3 regions of the Streptomyces sp. NBC_01314 genome follow, and region 1 is predicted to be linked to each of the others. Evidence: riboswitches for the same ligand, from Rfam matches in the RefSeq annotation. Region 1 holds a riboswitch; each other region holds the start of a gene.
The links. A riboswitch is a leader RNA that binds a small molecule or an ion and turns the genes downstream of it on or off. The one in region 1 is predicted to bind thiamine pyrophosphate.
Positions count from the first base shown of each region.

Region 2: linked by a shared signal. The riboswitch ahead of thiC (phosphomethylpyrimidine synthase ThiC) and the one ahead of OG622_RS15240 (thiamine ABC transporter substrate binding subunit) in region 1 are both predicted to bind thiamine pyrophosphate.
Region 3: linked by a shared signal. The riboswitch ahead of thiO (glycine oxidase ThiO) and the one ahead of OG622_RS15240 (thiamine ABC transporter substrate binding subunit) in region 1 are both predicted to bind thiamine pyrophosphate.

Region 1 is NZ_CP108394.1:3,496,820-3,502,723, forward strand. It holds gene OG622_RS15225 (maleylpyruvate isomerase family mycothiol-dependent enzyme) at 1-18, opposite strand, end outside; gene OG622_RS15230 (ABC transporter ATP-binding protein) at 33-1,070, opposite strand; gene OG622_RS15235 (ABC transporter permease) at 1,070-2,674, opposite strand; gene OG622_RS15240 (thiamine ABC transporter substrate binding subunit) at 2,785-3,861, opposite strand; TPP riboswitch at 3,951-4,057, opposite strand; gene rlmN (23S rRNA (adenine(2503)-C(2))-methyltransferase RlmN) at 4,137-5,243, opposite strand; gene OG622_RS15250 (hypothetical protein) at 5,371-5,811, opposite strand; gene OG622_RS15255 (hypothetical protein) at 5,814-5,904, opposite strand, start outside.
Region 2 is NZ_CP108394.1:5,729,270-5,735,173, reverse strand. It holds gene OG622_RS25150 (hypothetical protein) at 1-295, shown strand, start outside; gene OG622_RS25145 (VWA domain-containing protein) at 541-1,953, opposite strand; gene thiC (phosphomethylpyrimidine synthase ThiC) at 2,050-3,894, opposite strand; TPP riboswitch at 3,887-4,043, opposite strand; gene OG622_RS25135 (YibE/F family protein) at 4,115-5,569, shown strand; gene OG622_RS25130 (SsgA family sporulation/cell division regulator) at 5,600-5,904, opposite strand, start outside.
Region 3 is NZ_CP108394.1:8,328,713-8,334,616, reverse strand. It holds gene metF (methylenetetrahydrofolate reductase [NAD(P)H]) at 1-673, opposite strand, end outside; gene thiE (thiamine phosphate synthase) at 785-1,429, opposite strand; gene OG622_RS36595 (Rv2175c family DNA-binding protein) at 1,557-1,922, opposite strand; gene OG622_RS36590 (NAD(P)/FAD-dependent oxidoreductase) at 2,030-3,259, opposite strand; gene OG622_RS36585 (hypothetical protein) at 3,317-3,700, opposite strand; TPP riboswitch at 3,753-3,864, shown strand; gene thiO (glycine oxidase ThiO) at 3,862-5,037, shown strand; gene thiS (sulfur carrier protein ThiS) at 5,052-5,252, shown strand; gene OG622_RS36570 (thiazole synthase) at 5,257-5,904, shown strand, end outside.

The DNA of each region.
Region 1 (5,904 bases):
GGGTTCTTGCGAACGCATCGCCATGCCGCACCTTATGCGGCCGGACCGGCTCCCAGCACGACGATTTCGGCCGCGTCGAAGCTCACGCCGACCCGCTCTCCCGGCTCCGGAGCGTCCCGCAGCGCGCACGCCGCCTCCAGGCGCGGCGCGTCCCCGGGCTGGAGGTGCACGGCGACATGGGTGCCCCGGAAGGTGCGCGCGGCCACGGTGCAGCGCAGCGACCCGTCGGCCGGGTCGACCAGCCGCACACCGGCGGGCCGGACGAGCAGCGCGCACGCCCCCTGCGGCGAGCCCTCCGGCACCGGCACCTTGCCCCACGCCGTGTCCGCGACCGCCCCGGTCACCGTCGCCTCGACCACGTTGTCGAAGCCGAGGAACCGGGCCACGAACTCGTCCACCGGCCGCTGCCACACCTCAAGAGGCGTGCCGGACTGGGCGATCCGCCCGTCCCGCATCACCACGACCCGGTCGGCCAGCGCGAAGGCCTCACCCTGGTCGTGCGTGACAGCCAGCACGGTCGTCCCCAACTCTCCGAACAGCTCCCGGAGTTCGACGACCAGTCGCTCCCGCAACGACCGGTCCAGCTGGCCGAGGGGCTCGTCGAGCATCAGCAGCCGGGGGCGGGGGGCGAGGGCCCGGGCCAGCGCGACCCGCTGCTGCTCACCGCCGGACAGCTCCCCGACCCGCCGCCGAGCCGCTCCGGGGAGCCCGACCAGCTCCAGCAACTCCCTTACGCGTACGGCTCGTTCATCCTTCGCCGCGCCATGCATGCGGGGACCGAAGGCGACGTTGCCGGCCACGTCCCGCTGCGGGAAGAGCTGGTGGTCCTGGAACATCAGGCCCACACCGCGCTTATGGGCGGGCACACCCCGCTGGTCCCGCCCATCCAACAACACCCGTCCGCCGTCGAGCGGTTGGAGCCCCGCGACGACCCGCAGCAGCGTCGACTTGCCGCTGCCGCTCGGCCCCAGCACACACACGATCTCGTGCTCCGCGACCTCCAGATCGACCGCGTCGAGCACGGGCCGTCCGTCGAACCGCACGGTCGCGTTCTCAAGCCCGAGCAACATCAGAACTCCCCCGTACGATCGGTACGGAGGCGCTCCAGCACCAGCAGGGCCACCGCGCACACCACCATCAGAATCGTCGAAAGGGCCATGGCCTGGCCGTAGTTGAGGTCACCGGGACGACCGAGGAGCTGTGCCACGGCGACCGGGAGCGTCGGGTTGTCGGCCCGAGCGATGAACACGGTCGCCCCGAACTCACCGAGCGACACGGCGAAGGCGAACCCGGCCGCGATCAGCAGCGCCCGTCGCACCATCGGCAGATCGACCTCCCGCCACACCCGCCACGGCGACGCCCCGAGCACGGCCGCCGCCTCCCGCAGCCGCTCGTCCACCGCGCGCAGCACGGGCAGCATGATCCGTACGACGAAGGGGACGCCGACCAGGGCCTGGGCGAGCGGCACCAGGATCCAGGAGGACCGCAGGTCGAGAGGCGGCTCGTCCAGCGCGATCAGGAACCCGAAGCCGACGGTCACCGCGGACACCCCGAGCGGCAGCATGAGCAACGCGTCGAAACCACGGACGAGACGGCCGGCACGCCGGGTGAGCGCGGCGGCGGCGAGCCCGCCGATCAACAGGGCGATGACGGTCGCGGCGAGCGCGTACGTGAGCGAGTTCCCGACCGCCTCGATCGGTGCCACCAGGAAGATCCCACTGTCGTCGCCGGTCAGCGCCTCGTAGTAGCCGAACGCGGACCCCGGCGCGTCGAGCGACCGCTCCACCAGCACGCCCAGCGGCAGCAGGATCAGCACGACGACGGTGGCGAGGACCCCGCCCAGCAGTGCCCACTGCCCCGCCCCACGCGGTCGTCGGGAGGTGAGCGACGCGTCCACCAGCCGCAGGGCGGTCTCCCGTCGCCGTACGGTCCACGCGTGCACGGCGAGGATGACCCCGACCGCGACGAACTGCACGAGCGTCAGCACGGCGGCCGTCGCGAGGTCGAAGATCTCCGAGGTCTGCCGGTAGATCTCCACTTCGAGCGTCGAGAAGGTCGGCCCGCCGAGGATCTGCACCACCCCGAAGGAGGTGAAGGTGAAGAGGAAGACCATCAACGCGGCGGCGGCCACGGCGGGTGCGAGCGCCGGAAGCGTGACTTTCCGCCAGGCCGAGAGCGGCGACGCCCCCAGCATCCGCGCGGCCTCCTCCTGCCCCGGGTCGAGCTGCGCCCACAGCCCGCCGACGGTCCGTACGACGACCGCGTAGTTGAAGAACACATGCGCGAGCAGGATCGCCCAGACCGTGGTGTCCAGGCGTACGCCCCACAGTTCGTCGAAGAGTCCGCCGCGCCCGACCAGCGCCAGGAACGCCGTACCGACGACCACGGTCGGCAGCACGAACGGCACGGTCGCCACCGCCCGCAGGATGTCCTTGCCCCTGAAATCGAAGCGCGCGAACACATACGCGCCAGGGAGCGCGATCAGCAGCGTGAGCGCGGTCGAGACGAGTGCCTGCCAGGTGGTGAACCACAGCACATGCCGGATGCCGGGGTCCCCCACCACATCCGCGATCCGCCCGAGGTGCCAGGTCCCGTCGCCCTTCAGCCCCCGCACGACGATCGCGGCGACGGGGTAGGCGAAGAACACCCCGAAGAACGCGACGGGCAGCACCATGAGCCAGAGCCGCGCCGCGCTCCCCCGCCGACGCGGCCCGCGAGGTCGACGCGGTACGGCCACGACCTCCTTGGCCGCCTCAGCTTCCTCGGCCGCCTCGGCTTCCTCGGTCACTTCAGTACGAGCGAGGCCCACGACTTGACCCACTGGTCACGGTTCTCGGCGATCTTCTCGGGCGCCATGGTCGCCGGGTCCTTCGCCGCGGGCCCGTACTCGGTGAACTCGGCGGGCACGGACGCCCCCTCGACCACGGGGTACACGAACATGTTGAGCGGCATGTCCTCCTGGAACCTCTTCGAGATCAGGAAGTCGATCAGCGCCTTGCCGCCCTCGGCGTTCTTCGCGTTGCTCAGCAGCCCCGCGAACTCGATCTGCCGGAAGCAGGTGCCGGTCGCGACCCCGGTGGGCGCGGTCTTCGGCTTCGGGTCCGCGTAGACGACCTCGGCGGGCGGCGAGGAGGCGTACGACACGACGAGCGGCCGGTCACCCCCGGCCTTCTTGCCGTCCGTCGACCCGGAGAACTCCTGGTAGTACGCCTGCTCCCAGCCGTTGACGACCTTCACACCGTTGGCCTTGAGCTTGTCCCAGTAGCCCTCCCACCCGTCGTCCCCGTACCGCGCGGCCGTACCGAGGACGAATCCGAGCCCCGGTGAGGAGGTGGACGCGTTCTCCGTGACGAGCAGGTCCTTGTACTCGGGCTTGACGAGATCGTCGAACGACTGCGGCGGCTCGATCTTGTTCTTGCTGAAGTACGCCTTGTCGTAGTTGACGCAGATGTCACCGGAGTCGATGGGAGTGACCCGGTGCTCGTCCTTGTCCAACTGGTACTCGGCGCCGACCTTGTCGAGCCCCTTCGCCTCGTACGGCTGGAAGAGGCCGTTGTCGAGCGCGCGGGACAGCAGCGTGTTGTCGACACCGAAGAAGACGTCGCCCTGGGGGTTGCCCTTGGTCAGGATCGCCTGGTTGACGGCCTGCCCCGCGTCCCCGCTCTTGAGGACCTTGACCTTGTACCCCGACTCCTTCTCGAACGCCTTCAGCACGTCCTTGGAGTAGGCGAAGGAGCCGTGGCTGACGAGGGTGACGGTCTTGGAAGCGCCCGACCCTGTGTCGTCGGACGAGGAACCGCACGCGGACAGCGTGACGAGCCCGAGGCCGACAGCCGCGGCGACGAACGATCTGATCTGCACTGGATTCCTCCTGGGGGTGACCAGGAAGAGACGCGGCCCTGCCCGGGATCGTCGGAGATTTCCGAAGGCTCCCGGGCAGGGCGCAACAGCTTGAGTGATGACCGAACTTCCTACCCAGAATGACCTGGGCGAGGTTCAGAGGGTCTGCGGCCGCTTGCCGCACTCTCAGCGCTGTGGCGCTCCCCTGTCGGAATATGAAGATGTGTACGAAGGTCAGAGTACCCCGTGGCCTGATTCCGACTCCTACCGGTGGCCAGGGGGCCCTGTCTCCGGTCCTACCTCTCGGTGGCCGCCAGCTGCCCGCACGCCCCGTCGATCTCCTGGCCCCGGGTGTCCCGGACGGTCACCGGCACCCCATGGGCGGCGATGGCGTCGACGAACGCCTTCTCGTCCTCGGGCCGGGAAGCGGTCCACTTGGACCCCGGAGTCGGGTTCAGCGGAATCAGGTTCACATGCACCGGCTTGCCCTTGAGCAGCCGGCCCAGCCGGTCACCGCGCCACGCCTGGTCGTTGATGTCCCGGATCAGCGCGTACTCGATGGACAGCCGACGCCCGGACCTGGCCGCGTACTCCCACCCGGCGTCCATGACCTCGCGCACCTTCCACCGCGTGTTCACGGGGACGAGCGTGTCGCGCAGTTCGTCGTCCGGGGCGTGCAGCGAGATGGCGAGCCGACACTTGAACCCTTCGTCCGAGAACCGGTGGATCGCGGGCACCAGCCCGACCGTGGACACGGTGATCCCGCGCTGCGAGAGCCCGAGCCCGTCCGGCTCCGGATCGGTCAGCCGGCGAATGGCGCCGACGACCCGGTTGTAGTTGGCGAGCGGCTCGCCCATCCCCATGAAGACGATGTTGGAGAGCCGCGCCGGCCCACCGGGAATCTCGCCGTCCCTGAGCGCCCGCATCCCGTCGACGATCTGGTGGACGATCTCGGCGGTGGAAAGATTCCGGTCGAGCCCGGCCTGCCCGGTGGCACAGAAGGGACAGTTCATCCCGCATCCGGCCTGCGAACTGATGCACATGGTGACCCGGTCCGGGTACCGCATCAGCACCGACTCGACGAGCGTCCCGTCGAACAGTCGCCACAGCGTCTTACGCGTCGTCTCCTGGTCGGCCGACAGATGCCGCACGACCGTCATCAGCTCCGGAAGCAGCGCATCCTGAAGCTTCGCGCGCGCACCCGCGGGGATGTCGGTCCACTGTTCCGGGTCGTGCGCGTACCGCGCGAAGTAGTGCTGCGACAGCTGCTTGGCGCGAAACGGCTTCTCCCCGATCGCGGCAACAGCCTCCTTACGCTCCACAGGCGTGAGATCGGCAAGATGCCGCGGCGGCTTCTTGGCTCCGCGGGGGGCGACGAATGTGAGTTCTCCGGGCTTAGGCATAGCCGTACCAGTGTCGCAGATCAACGGGAGTGGCCCAGCGCGCCGAGCACCGGTCCGCCTTGCCATCCGTACCACCCGAGGCAGACGTGCCTGCGGCCCGTGGTGGGCCGCAGGCACGACGTTCAGGTCAGGAGCGCACCGTGTACTTCTCCGAGCACTTCGAGAAGTCGCCCTTCACCACGCACACCCACATCGTGTACCCCGTGTCCTCGGGCAGGTTGCCCGTGACCGTCACGGAGTAGGGGGAGCCGTGGCCACGGGTGGTCGCAACCCTGCCGGTGCTGAGATGGACCTCGATCCCGTAGCCGTCCGCGAGGACGTCATAGGCGCTCAGGGCGTCACCCGGTTCACTGCCGCTGGGGTCCTTCTGCCACATGGCGTTCCCCGCCGCCTCGCCCCAGGAGTTGTTCCTGACGCTGATGAAGGCGTCGCCCGAGGTGTTCGTCACGTAACCGAAGCTGAAACTGTCGGCCGCCGCCGCCGTACCCGCCCCGCCGATCACTGTCGTGGTCGCGACGGCCAGAGTTGCCGCGAGCGCGCCGAGCCGCGCCTTCATTGGTGTGCTCACGATCAGGCCTTGACGCCGATCTTCGAGGAGCACTTGGAGAAGGAGCCCTTCACCACGCACACCCACATCGACCACGTGGTGCCCTCGGTGAGG
Region 2 (5,904 bases), 2.2 Mb from region 1:
CGGGGTCCGCAACGAGCTGAACGAGGAGGTGACCCGGGCCAGGGAAGCCTGGCGCGAAACCCTCCTGGAGCGCGGCATCCTGCCGTTCCTCCGCGAGGCCCTCGCCAACCCGGGCCCGGCGTTGCTGAGCGAGCCGGACCGGCCGGCCCCGCCCAGCCGCATGCCGCACCTCGGCTACAACCGCCCGAGCTTCAGCAGCAACCCGGACAGCGGCAGCTCACGCTCCCGCCCCAGCTACAGCAGTCCGGACTTCTCCAGCCCGGACTTCGGCGGGCCGGAACACCAGCCCGAGTGACGCCAGGGTTCCGGCCGCCGCCCGGAACCCACAGGGCTGAGACGGCCACCCGGGACGCCCCGGGACCGGCCCCACGGCACCGCCCACCCGCGGCAGCGGGCTCTCCCGGCAACTGGCCGGAAGAGCGCCGCTCGTCGCGCGGACAGCGGCAGCCGCGACCGCACCACGTCCACCACCCTCGCCACCAACGCGTCTCGGTCCGCCATCGGCAGACCACCTGCCCGAGATGGCCCGGAAGCATCTGATCAAAGGATGCCCGCCTGGCCGGCGGCAGCCACCCAGCTCGGGAATTCGGACAGGAGCCGGTCGTACAGCTCCTGGTCGGGGATTGCGCCGATGTCGTCCACAGCGAAAAATCCGACATTGTCGACGCGACGGCCAGGCAGGGTGTCGAAGCGTTCCAGCACTCCGTAGTCGGATCGCCCCAGTCCCACGAACTGCCAGAAGATCGGCTCCTCGACAGCATCCCGCAGCTCTTGCTCGATCAGGTCGTTGCGATGGATACCGCCGTCGGAAAAGAACAGCACGAAAGTGGGGTCAGCGGCGGGATTTTCCCGGACGTATGTGCGGACTTGGGCGATCGCCTTCTGTTCTTCGTTCTGGATGCCAACCATCCGCATATCGACCTGGCCGGCTTGCAGTCCTTTGCCTGGCTTCTTGCTGCGGCGGAAGAGGCTGATCTGTCCCACCCGGACGTGCAGTCGCAGCCATTCGGGAAGGTCCCCGAGTCGCAGGTCGGGCAATCGTGCCGCATTCGAAGCGAACGTCCAGGCTTGCATATGACCGTCATCGTCCAGCTGCGCGGCGACCGCCGCCATGCGCTCCACGACATCGGCGACGACGCCCTTGGAGTAGAGGAGGGACATGGATCCGGAGGCGTCCAGAACCAGAACGACCCGCGCGGTGATGCCGGCCGCTCCATGCTTTCTGAGGCTGACCGCCACCTGCTCCTTGCGCAGCGACAGACGCTTGCGCATGTCGACGGGCAGCTGTTCCTCGTCCTTGCTGAGCCGCGGGCCGACCGGTGCCGCGGCTGGGGCGGGCGGTGCGGCTGGGACAGGCAGTGCGGCTGGGACAGGCGGTGCGGGGACACAGGTCGAGGGGAACGCTGACGGGTCCGAGGGCGCATCGTCAACGGTGATGCCGAAATCGGAGGCCAGTCCAGCGAGCCCGGAGGCATAACCCTGACCGACTGCGCGGAACTTCCACTGCCCCGCCCGTAGATACAGCTCGCCGCCGATGAACGCGGTCTCCGTCCCAGCCTCCATGTGAAACCGCGCGATCTCGGTCTGTGTCGCGGCGTCCAGCAGCCTCAGGGTCAGCCCAGGCACCTGCCCGAACGTTCCGCCATCGGCCGACGCACACAGCACGACCCGCTCGACAGTGGGCTCGAGCGAGTGCAGATCCACCTCGACCGTGTCGGTCAGAACACCACCGGCACTCCGCTTTCCCAGGTGGACCACAGCATTCGAAGCATGCTGCGGCTGGTTGTAGAAGACGAAGTCACCGTCGTCGCGAACACGTCCGACACCGGTGAGCAGCAACGCCGAGGCGTCGACATCGGGTGTGCCGACTCCTCCGGACCACGTCAGTTCAACGCGCACCGTGGGAAATTCGACGGGAAGGTTGGCGCCCTTGCTCAGTGCTCTCGCTGTCATGGGGGCAGTCTGCCCGCCGAGAGAGCGGGAGGGCAGACCTGCTGAGGTCTTCAAGGGTGCGATGCCCCGAAGCACCAAGGCATCGCACCCCGATTCTCATTCCGCCAGCGGCAGATACACCCGGTTCCCGCTCTCCGCGAATTCCTTCGACTTCTGGAGCATCCCCTCAGCGATCTCCTTCTGCGAAGCCCCCTCGGCCGCCGCACCGCCGAACCGCTCTGCGATGCTCTGGCTGATCTTCATCGAGCAGAACTTCGGGCCGCACATGGAACAGAAGTGGGCCGTCTTGGCAGGCTCCGCCGGGAGCGTCTCGTCGTGGAACTCACGGGCCGTTTCGGGGTCGAGGGCCAGATTGAACTGGTCCTCCCAGCGGAACTCGAAGCGGGCGTCCGACAACGCGTCGTCCCACTCCTGTGCGCCCGGATGCCCCTTGGCGAGGTCCGCCGCGTGGGCCGCGATCTTGTAGGTGATGACGCCGGTCTTCACGTCGTCGCGATTGGGCAGTCCCAAGTGCTCCTTGGGCGTGACGTAGCAGAGCATCGCAGTGCCCCACCACGCGATCATCGCGGCGCCTATGCCCGAGGTGATGTGGTCGTACGCCGGTGCGACGTCGGTGGTCAGCGGGCCGAGCGTATAGAACGGAGCCTCATCGCAGATCTCCTGCTGCAGGTCGATGTTCTCCTTGATCTTGTGCATCGGGACATGTCCCGGGCCCTCGATCATGGTCTGTACGTGAAAACTCTTGGCGATCGTGTTGAGTTCCCCGAGCGTGCGCAGCTCCGCGAACTGCGCCTTGTCGTTGGCGTCCGCGATGGAGCCCGGCCGAAGTCCGTCGCCGAGGGAGTACGTGACGTCGTAGGCGGCGAGGACCTCGCACAGTTCCTCGAAGTTCTCGTAGAGGAACGACTCCTTGTGATGCGCCAGGCACCAGGCCGCCATGATCGAGCCGCCGCGCGAGACGATGCCGGTCTTGCGGTTCGCGGTGAGCGGCACATACGCGAGGCGCACGCCCGCGTGGACCGTCATGTAGTCCACACCCTGTTCAGCCTGTTCGATGACCGTGTCCTTGTAGATCTCCCAGGTCAGCTCCTCGGCCTTGCCGTCGACCTTCTCCAGCGCCTGGTAGAGCGGCACCGTGCCGATGGGGACGGGGGAGTTGCGCAGCACCCACTCGCGGGTGGTGTGGATGTTCCGGCCGGTGGAAAGGTCCATGACCGTGTCGGCGCCCCAGCGGGTCGCCCAGGTCATCTTCTCGACCTCCTCCTCGATGGAGGAGGTGACCGCGGAGTTGCCGATGTTGGCGTTGACCTTCACCAGGAACCGCTTGCCGATGATCATCGGCTCGGTCTCCGGATGGTTGACGTTCGCCGGCAGTACGGCCCTGCCTGCGGCGATCTCCTCGCGGACGACCTCCGGCGAAACGTTCTCCCGTACGGCCACGTACTCCATCTCGGGGGTGATCTCCCCACGTCGTGCGTACGCGAGCTGGGTCACCGCCCGGCCGTCACGACTGCGACGCGGCAGGCGTGGCCGGCCCGGGAACACCGCGTCGAGGTTGCGCAGTCCGCCACGCGGCGAGGTGTGCTTGATCCCGTCGTCCTCGGGGCGGACTGGACGACCCGCGTACTCCTCGGTGTCTCCCCGGGCGACGATCCAGTTCTCGCGAAGGGGGAGCAGTCCCCGCCTGACATCGGTCTCCGCTGTCGGATCGGTGTACGGGCCGGAAGTGTCGTACAGGGTGACGGACTGCCCGTTGGTGAGGTGCACCTGGCGGACCGGCACCCGCAGATCGGGGCGCGAGCCCTCGATGTACGACTTGTGCCAGCCGATGGACTTCCCGGCCTCCAGGGGCTGTTCGCCCTGGTTCCTTTCGCCCTCGGACGGGACAGATGTCCCGTCCGCCTGGCTGGAGGCAGGCGTGCGTGTGTCCTCGATGGTCATGAGACCTACTCCCTACGCCGGCATTACCCGGTAACAGGTTCAGCGGTCGACGCAGCGATTTCCGCCCGACGATGTTCCACGTGAAACATCGCGTCTGCGGAGGTCAACGCCCTCTCAGCCCGGTGCTCCGAGCTCCCGCGTGTGCAAAGGTGCCTCCACGCTAGCGGCAGATGTGGCGCGGTGAACAGTGGGCATCGCTCGTTCTTGCGATGATCGGTCGGTGACCACGACGCAGCAGCCCCCGCCTCCACCCCCCGAGCCGCCCCATGGCCATGGTCCCGGAAACGGCCACGGGCATGGGTCCGACGGTGGCCCCGGCTACGGTTCCGGCGGCCACGGCTCCGGAGGCGGCGAAGGCCCGTCCTCCGGTGGCGGCCACGGGCATTCCCACAGCCACAGCCACGGCCCCGCCGCGCCCGTTTCGCAGCACCTGCGCAAGGTCATCGCAGCGGTGCTGATCCCCTTCGCGACCGCGGTCGTCGTGGGCCTCGTCGTGCTCTGGCCCGGCGGCGCCCCGGCGCACGAGCGCACCGGCGTGGGCTTCGACCGGCAGACACAGCAGGCCACCGTCACCAAGGTCGACGAGGTCGACTGCTCGTCGGTGAACGCCTCGGGCGGCACCCCGACCGGCGACACGTCCACCGCCGAGGGCTCGTCCGCCCAACAGCAGGCCAACGGCACCTGCAAAAAGGCCACGATCCGGGTGGAGACCGGCGACGACAAGGGCCGTACGTTCACTGAGATCGTGCAGCCGGACCAGTCACGGCAGTTGGAGCAGGGCCAGGAGGTCGTGGTCGCGTACGAACCCGCCGCGCCCAAGGACCTGCAGTACTCGGTCACCGATGTGAACCGGAAGTTCCCGATGGCGCTGCTCGCCGGGATCTTCGCGCTCGCCGTCGTGGTGGTGGGCCGGATGCGCGGTGTCATGGCCCTGGTGGCGCTGGCCATCAGCTTCATGGTGCTGACCCTCTTCATCCTGCCAGCCATCCTGCAGGGCTCGAATCCGCTGGTGGTCGCGGTGATCGGAGCGAGCGCCATCATGCTGATCGCCCTCTACATGTGTCACGGGCTCTCGGCCCGAACATCCGTGGCGGTGATCGGCACCCTGATCTCACTGCTGCTGATCGGCCTGTTGGGCTCGGGATTCATCGGCTGGGCCTATCTGACCGGCAACACGGACGACAACACCGGTCTGATCCACGGGCTGTACCCGACGATCGATATGAGCGGTCTGCTGCTCGCGGGCGTCATCATCGGTTCGCTCGGTGTGCTCGACGACGTGACGGTCACACAGACGTCGGCGGTCTGGGAACTGCACGAGGCCAATCCGGCGATGGGCTGGCGAGGTCTGTACCGCGCGGGCATTCGGATCGGCAGGGACCACATCGCGTCGGTGGTCAACACCCTCGTCCTCGCCTACGCCGGTGCCGCGCTACCCCTGCTACTCCTCTTCTCGATCGCGCAGAGCAGCGTCGGCACGGTCGCCAACAGCGAGCTCGTCGCCGAGGAGATCGTGCGCACGCTCGTCGGCTCGATCGGCCTGGTGGCCTCGGTCCCGGTGACCACCGTGCTGGCCGCCCTGGTCGTCTCGGCCGACCGCCCGGGGGCCCCGGAACCGGCGGCGGCCGTGCCCGCTCCGGCCCGTGGGGGGAGGGGCCGCCGCCGCAAGCGCTGAAGCGTTACGGCACCCTGGCGCCGTAACGGTTCACCCCGCGCTCTGTTCCTCCGCCAGGATGCGGTCCAGAGCCTCGTCGAGCAGCGTGTCGAAGTCGGCGAGGGAACGCTCCTGCCCCAGCGGCACGAGCTTGTCCGTACGGTCCAGGAAGGCCACCAGCGGCGCCGTGCCGACCCGGAACATCGCCTGGTCGGTGCCCACCTGAAGCCGGATCAGGACCTCGCCGAACGTCTCCGGATCGGCGGGTGCGATGTGGACGTCCCCGTCCCCGCACGGCCGTCCCACGCCGTCGATGAGCAGCTCCCGCCCGAAGGCCCAGGTCACCGGAGCATCGC
Region 3 (5,904 bases), 4.8 Mb from region 1:
TGGTGACGGGCATGACCTCGGGAATGACAGGGGTTTCGCAGCCGGCCTTCGCGACCGCGTCTCTCAGACGGAGGTACGACTCCGGGTGGAAGAACATCTGCGTGATCGCGTAGTCGGCGCCGGCTCGGCACTTGTCGACGAAGCGCGCCACGTCACTGTCCCAGTCCGGGGACCGCGGGTGCATCTCCGGGAAGGCCGCGACGCCCACGCAGAAGTCGCCCGACTCCTTGATGAGCCGGACGAGTTCGGCGGCGTACGTCAGTCCCTGCGGATGTGCGATCCACTCGGCCATGGGGTCGCCGGGCGGGTCGCCGCGGACCGCGAGCATGTTGCGGATCCCGGCGTCCGCGTACTGGCCGATGATGTTGCGCAGCTCGGCGATGGAGTGGCTGACCGCGGTGAGGTGGGCGACCGGGGTGAGGGTGGTGTCGGCGGCGATCTGCTCGGTCGCCTTCACCGTGCCGGCCCGGGTGGAGCCACCGGCGCCGTACGTCACGGAGACGAAGCTGGGGGCGACCGCCTCGATCCTGCGGAGGGCGTTCCACAGGTTCCGCTCGCCCTTCTCCGTCTTGGGCGCCCAGAACTCGAAGGAGTACGTGGTCCTGCCCGTGGCGAGCATGTCGCGCACGGTGCGTGCGTGATCAGTCCTGGTGGAAGCGGTTCCTAGGGCCATACCGGCAGGTTAGTCAGGTCACGGCCGTCACCCAACCAGAGCTGGGATATTTGTCCGCTTTGCCGACCTGTTGTCCACGCCTTGGACAGCCGCGGTCCGGGGGCGGGGCGGCTAGAGGCTGCGCAGGCGCTTGGTGAACTCCGCCGCGGCGGATCCGGGGTCGTCCGCCTCCGTGATCGCCCGCACGACGACGGCCCGGCGGGCGCCCGCCTCGACGACCTCGTCGAGGTTGCCGAGGTCGATGCCGCCGATGGCGAACCAGGGGCGGTCGGTGCCGAGGGCGGCGGTGTACCGCACGAGGTCCAGGCCGGGGGCGTGGCGGCCGGGCTTGGTGGGGGTGGGCCAGCAGGGGCCCGTGCAGAAGTAGTCCACGCCCTCCTGGACGGCCGCGGCGGCGGCCTCTGCCTCGGCGTGGGTGGAGCGGCCCATGAGGACGTCGGCTCCGAGGACGGCGCGGGCGGCGGGGACGGGGAGGTCGCCCTGTCCGAGGTGCAGCACATCCGCGCCGATGGCGTGGGCGACGTCCGCGCGGTCGTTGACGGCGAGCAGCCTGCCGTGCCGGCGGCAGGCGTCCGCGAAGACCTGGAGGTGCTCCAGCTCCTCGGCCGCCTCCATGCCCTTGTCGCGGAGCTGCACGATGTCCACGCCGGCGCCCAGGACCGCGTCCAGGAACTCCGGCAGGTCACCCTGGCGCTTACGGGCGTCCGTGCAGAGGTAGAGCCGGGCGTCGGCGAGCTGTGCGACGGCGTCGGGCATGCGTCGGTCCCCCGTTGGCGGTGCGTTGTCAGTGCGGCGTACGGGAGCCGAGGCCCGCGAGGGGCACGGCTCCCGTACGCCGCACAGGTGGCTGCGTCACTATTTTTCGGTGCTTCAGGTGTTTCGGTCAGACGGCGAGCGCCTGGGCACGGCGCTTCACCTCCGTGCCGCGATTCTCGCTCAGGGCCTGGGCCGGGGTGCCGGGCAGGCTCGGGTCCGGAGTGAAGAGCCACTCCAGCATCTCTTCGTCGGTGAAGCCGTCGTCCCTCAGCAGGGTCAGGGTGCCGGTCAGGCCCTTGACCACCTTGTCCTCGTCGATGAAGGCGGCGGGGACGTGCAGCGCGCGGTTCTCACCACGGCGTACGGCGATGAGCTGGCCTTCCTTCACCAGCTGCCGCACGCGGGTCACCTCGACGTCCAGCATTTCTGCGATGTCGGGGAGGTTCAGCCACGCGGGGACGAGAGCATCGATCTTTGCGTCAATCTCGGTCACGTCTCCAAGACTGCCATCTGGGACTGACAGTGGGTAGCCGGGCCGCCCCGACGAAAGCCGACAGGGGGTACGCGGAGCGCCGGACGGCGGGGAAACGCGCCCGCCCGCTACGCCGTCGCCGCCTTCAGGGGCCTGGCCGGGTCCTCCAGCAGCTCCGGGTTCATCGGCGTGCCCGCCTCGATCAGACGGCGGCCCTGGGCCAGGTCGCGGGGGCGGCCCACCGCCAGGAGGGCGACCAGTCGGTGCTCGCGGAGCCAGCAGACCGACCAGGCGGCGCCGGTGGGGTCGCCGCGCCGGACCATGGTGTCGGCGGAGGCGTGGTGGCCGGCGTACTGGACGAAGCGGCCGAACTGCTCGGACCAGAAGTAGGGGACGGGATCGTAGGCCTCGGGGGTCTCGCCGACGATGTTCGCGGCGACCGTGCGCGGGCCCTGGAGGGCGTTGTCCCAGTGGTGGACGAGGAGGCGCCGGCCGTACCTGCCCGAGGGGAAGGAGGCGCAGTCGCCGACGGCGTAGACGTCCGGTGCGGAGGCGCGCAGGTGGTCGTCGGCCACCACCTCGCCGTGTGCGCCGAGTTCGATGCCCGAGTCCTTCAGCCAGGCCGTCGCGGGGCGCGCGCCGATCCCCACGACGACCGCGTCGGCCGGCACCCGGGTGCCGTCGTCCAGGACCACCGTCCCGGGCTCGACGCGCTCCACGCGCGCGTGGGTGCGCAGGGTGGTCCCGCTGTCGGCGTACCAGGCGGTCATCGGCGCGGCCACCTCCGCCGGGAGCGCGCCCGCGAGCGGGCGGTCGGCCGCCTCGACGACCGTCACCGCGCAGCCCGCCTCGCGCGCGGCCGTGGCGAACTCGGCGCCGATCCAGCCCGCGCCCACGACCACGATGTCGTGCTGCCGGGCCAGCACGGGCCGCAGCCGCTCGGCGTCGTCCAGGGTCCGCAGCAGATGCACCCCGGGCACGCCCTCGGCGCCCGGCAGCCGGATCGGTTCCGCGCCGGTCGCGAGGACGAGGAGGTCGTACGGGACGGGCCCGGCGGCCGTGTCGAGTTCGTGGTCGGCGAAGCGCAGGCCCGACACCTCGCGGCCCAGCCGGAGTTCGATGCCGAGCGCCTCGAAGTCGACGTCGAAGGCGGAGCCCTCGGCCTTGCCGAGCAGCACGGCCTTGGAGAGCGGCGGCCGGTCGTACGGCTGGTGCGGCTCGGCGCCGATCAGCGTCACATCGCCGGTGAAGCCCTTCTCACGCAGGGCGACCGCGGTCTGCACGCCGGCCATGCCCGCGCCCACGACGACCACGCGCCGCGCCGGCGTTCCGCCCCTGTGCTGCGTCTGCTCGCTCACCCGGTCACCATAGACAACTGACATTCGGTCAGTCAGGGAGCCGGGTGGACCCGCCGTTCAGCGGGTGGGTCGACGGTCGCTCTCCGTCGGCCGGCCCGCGGTCTCGTCGATCTGCTCCACCACGCTCGTACCGCTGCCCGGCCGCGACTCCCACTCCCAGGTCTCCTCCAGCCGGACCCGCCCGTCGGCCAGCTCGACCACCAGGGACCGGCAGTGCCCGGACGCGGTGGTCCCGTCGGTCTTCAGCTGTACGTACCGGAAGTCCAGCCGGTCCCCCACGCGCGTGCCCACGAGGTGACCGCGCACGACGTCACCGCCCGCGTACTCGGCCCAGATCTCGCCGTCCCCCTCGTGGTACGCGAACCGGGTGCGGGTGCCCACCTGACCTGGGGCCTGGTCCGCGACCGGGGCGAGGACGAGACCGTCGAGCGAGCGGACCATGAGCGGAGGCTCCCTTACTGGGACGAACGGCGAGGGCTAAGGTGGGCCAACGTAGAGCACTCGCGGGAGCCCGGACGCACCGGGCTGAGAGGGAGGCTGGCGGCCTCCGACCGTACGAACCTGATCCGGGTCATGCCGGCGAAGGGAGGGGCTGGACGCCCATGTCGCGTACGCACACGTCAGACGTCCTCGTCGTGGGGGGCGGAATCATCGGGCTCGTCACGGCGTGGCGGGCCGCGCGGCGCGGTTTCGCCACGGCCGTGGTCGATCCCGCGCCCGGCGGCGGGGCCGCGCAGGTGGCGGCCGGGATGCTCGCCGCGGTCACCGAACTGCACTACGGCGAGCAGACGCTGCTGGGGCTCAACCTGGAGTCCGCGCGCCGCTACCCGGACTTCGCGGCCGAGCTGACGGAGGCGACCGGCCTCGACCTCGGCTACCGCCGCTCGGGCACCCTGGCCGTCGCGCTCGACGCCGACGACCGCGCCCACTTGCGCGAACTGCACGCCCTGCAGCGCCGGTCGGGCCTGGACTCGGAGTGGCTGAGCGGCCGCGACTGCCGCCGTCTGGAGCCGATGCTCGCGCCGGGCGTGCGCGGCGGACTGCGGGTCGACGGGGACCACCAGATCGACCCGAGGCGGCTCTCCAGGGCCCTCGTCGCGGCCTGCGAGCGCGCCGGCGTCATATTCCACCGGAGCTGGGCCGAGGAGCTGTCGGTGGTCCGGGAGCGGGCCGCAGGGGTCCGGGCCGGTGACGGTGACCGGCTGTCCGCCGGGCAGGTCGTCCTCGCCGCGGGCAGCCTCAGCGGGCGGCTCGCCGGGGTCCCGGACGACGTGCTGCCCCCGGTGCGACCGGTGAAGGGGCAGGTGCTGCGGCTGACCGTGCCGAAGCAGTACGCGCCCTTCCTGAGCCGTACCGTGCGGGCCGTGGTGCGCGGCAGCCATGTCTACCTGGTGCCGCGCGCGAACGGCGAACTGGTCGTCGGCGCGACCAGCGAGGAGCAGGGCTGGGACACCACGGTGACCGCGGGCGGGGTGTACGAACTGCTGCGGGACGCCCATGAACTCGTCCCCGGGATCACCGAACTCCCGCTCACCGAGACCCGCGCGGGCCTGCGCCCGGCCTCCCCCGACAACGCGCCGCTCCTCGGCCCCTCCGGGCTCGACGGCCTGGTCCTCGCGACCGGCCACCACCGCAACGGGGTGCTCCTCACCCCGGTCACCGGCGATGTGCTGGCCCATGTGCTGACCACCGGTGAACTGCCGGAGGAGGCCCGCGCCTTCACACCCTTGCGGTTCCGCGCCGGCGCGGCCCGTGAACTCCTGGAGCAGCCCGTATGAGCGCCACCGGGACACTGACCGTCCTCGTCAACGGGGAGCGTCGGCAGATCGCTCCGGGCACGGCCCTCGACGCGCTCGTGCGGACGCTCGCCCCGTCGCCCGCCGGTGTCGCCGCCGCGCTCAACGAAACCGTCGTCCCGCGCGCGCGGTGGACGACCACCGCCCTCGCCGAGGGGGACCGCGTCGAGGTCCTCACAGCCGTCCAAGGAGGCTGATCCCATGGCAGACGACCCCTTCGTCCTCGGCGGTACGACGTACTCGTCCCGTCTGATCATGGGCACCGGCGGGGCGCCGAGCCTCGACGTCCTGGAGCGCGCGCTGGTGGCCTCCGGCACGGAGCTGACGACGGTCGCGATGCGCCGCGTGAACGCGTCCGTGCACGGCTCGGTCCTGTCCGTGCTCGACAGGCTCGGCATCCGGGTGCTGCCCAACACGGCCGGCTGCTTCACGGCGGGCGAGGCCGTGCTGACGGCCCGCCTCGCGCGCGAGGCGCTCGGTACGTCCCTGGTCAAGCTGGAGGTCATCGCCGACGAGCGCACGCTGCTTCCCGATCCGATCGAACTGCTCGACGCGGCCGAGACGCTCGTCGACGACGGTTTCACCGTGCTGCCGTACACGAACGACGATCCCGTGCTCGCGCGCAAACTGGAGGACGTGGGCTGTGCCGCGATCATGCCGCTCGGATCGCCCATCGGGTCCGGGCTCGGCATCCGCAACCCGCACAACTTCCAGCTGATCGTGGAGCACGCGCGCGTGCCGGTGATTCTCGACGCGGGTGCCGGTACGGCGTCGGACGTCGCTCTCGCGATGGAGCTGGGGTGCGCCGGGGTCATGCTCGCCTCCGCCGTGACCCGGGCCCAGGAGCCG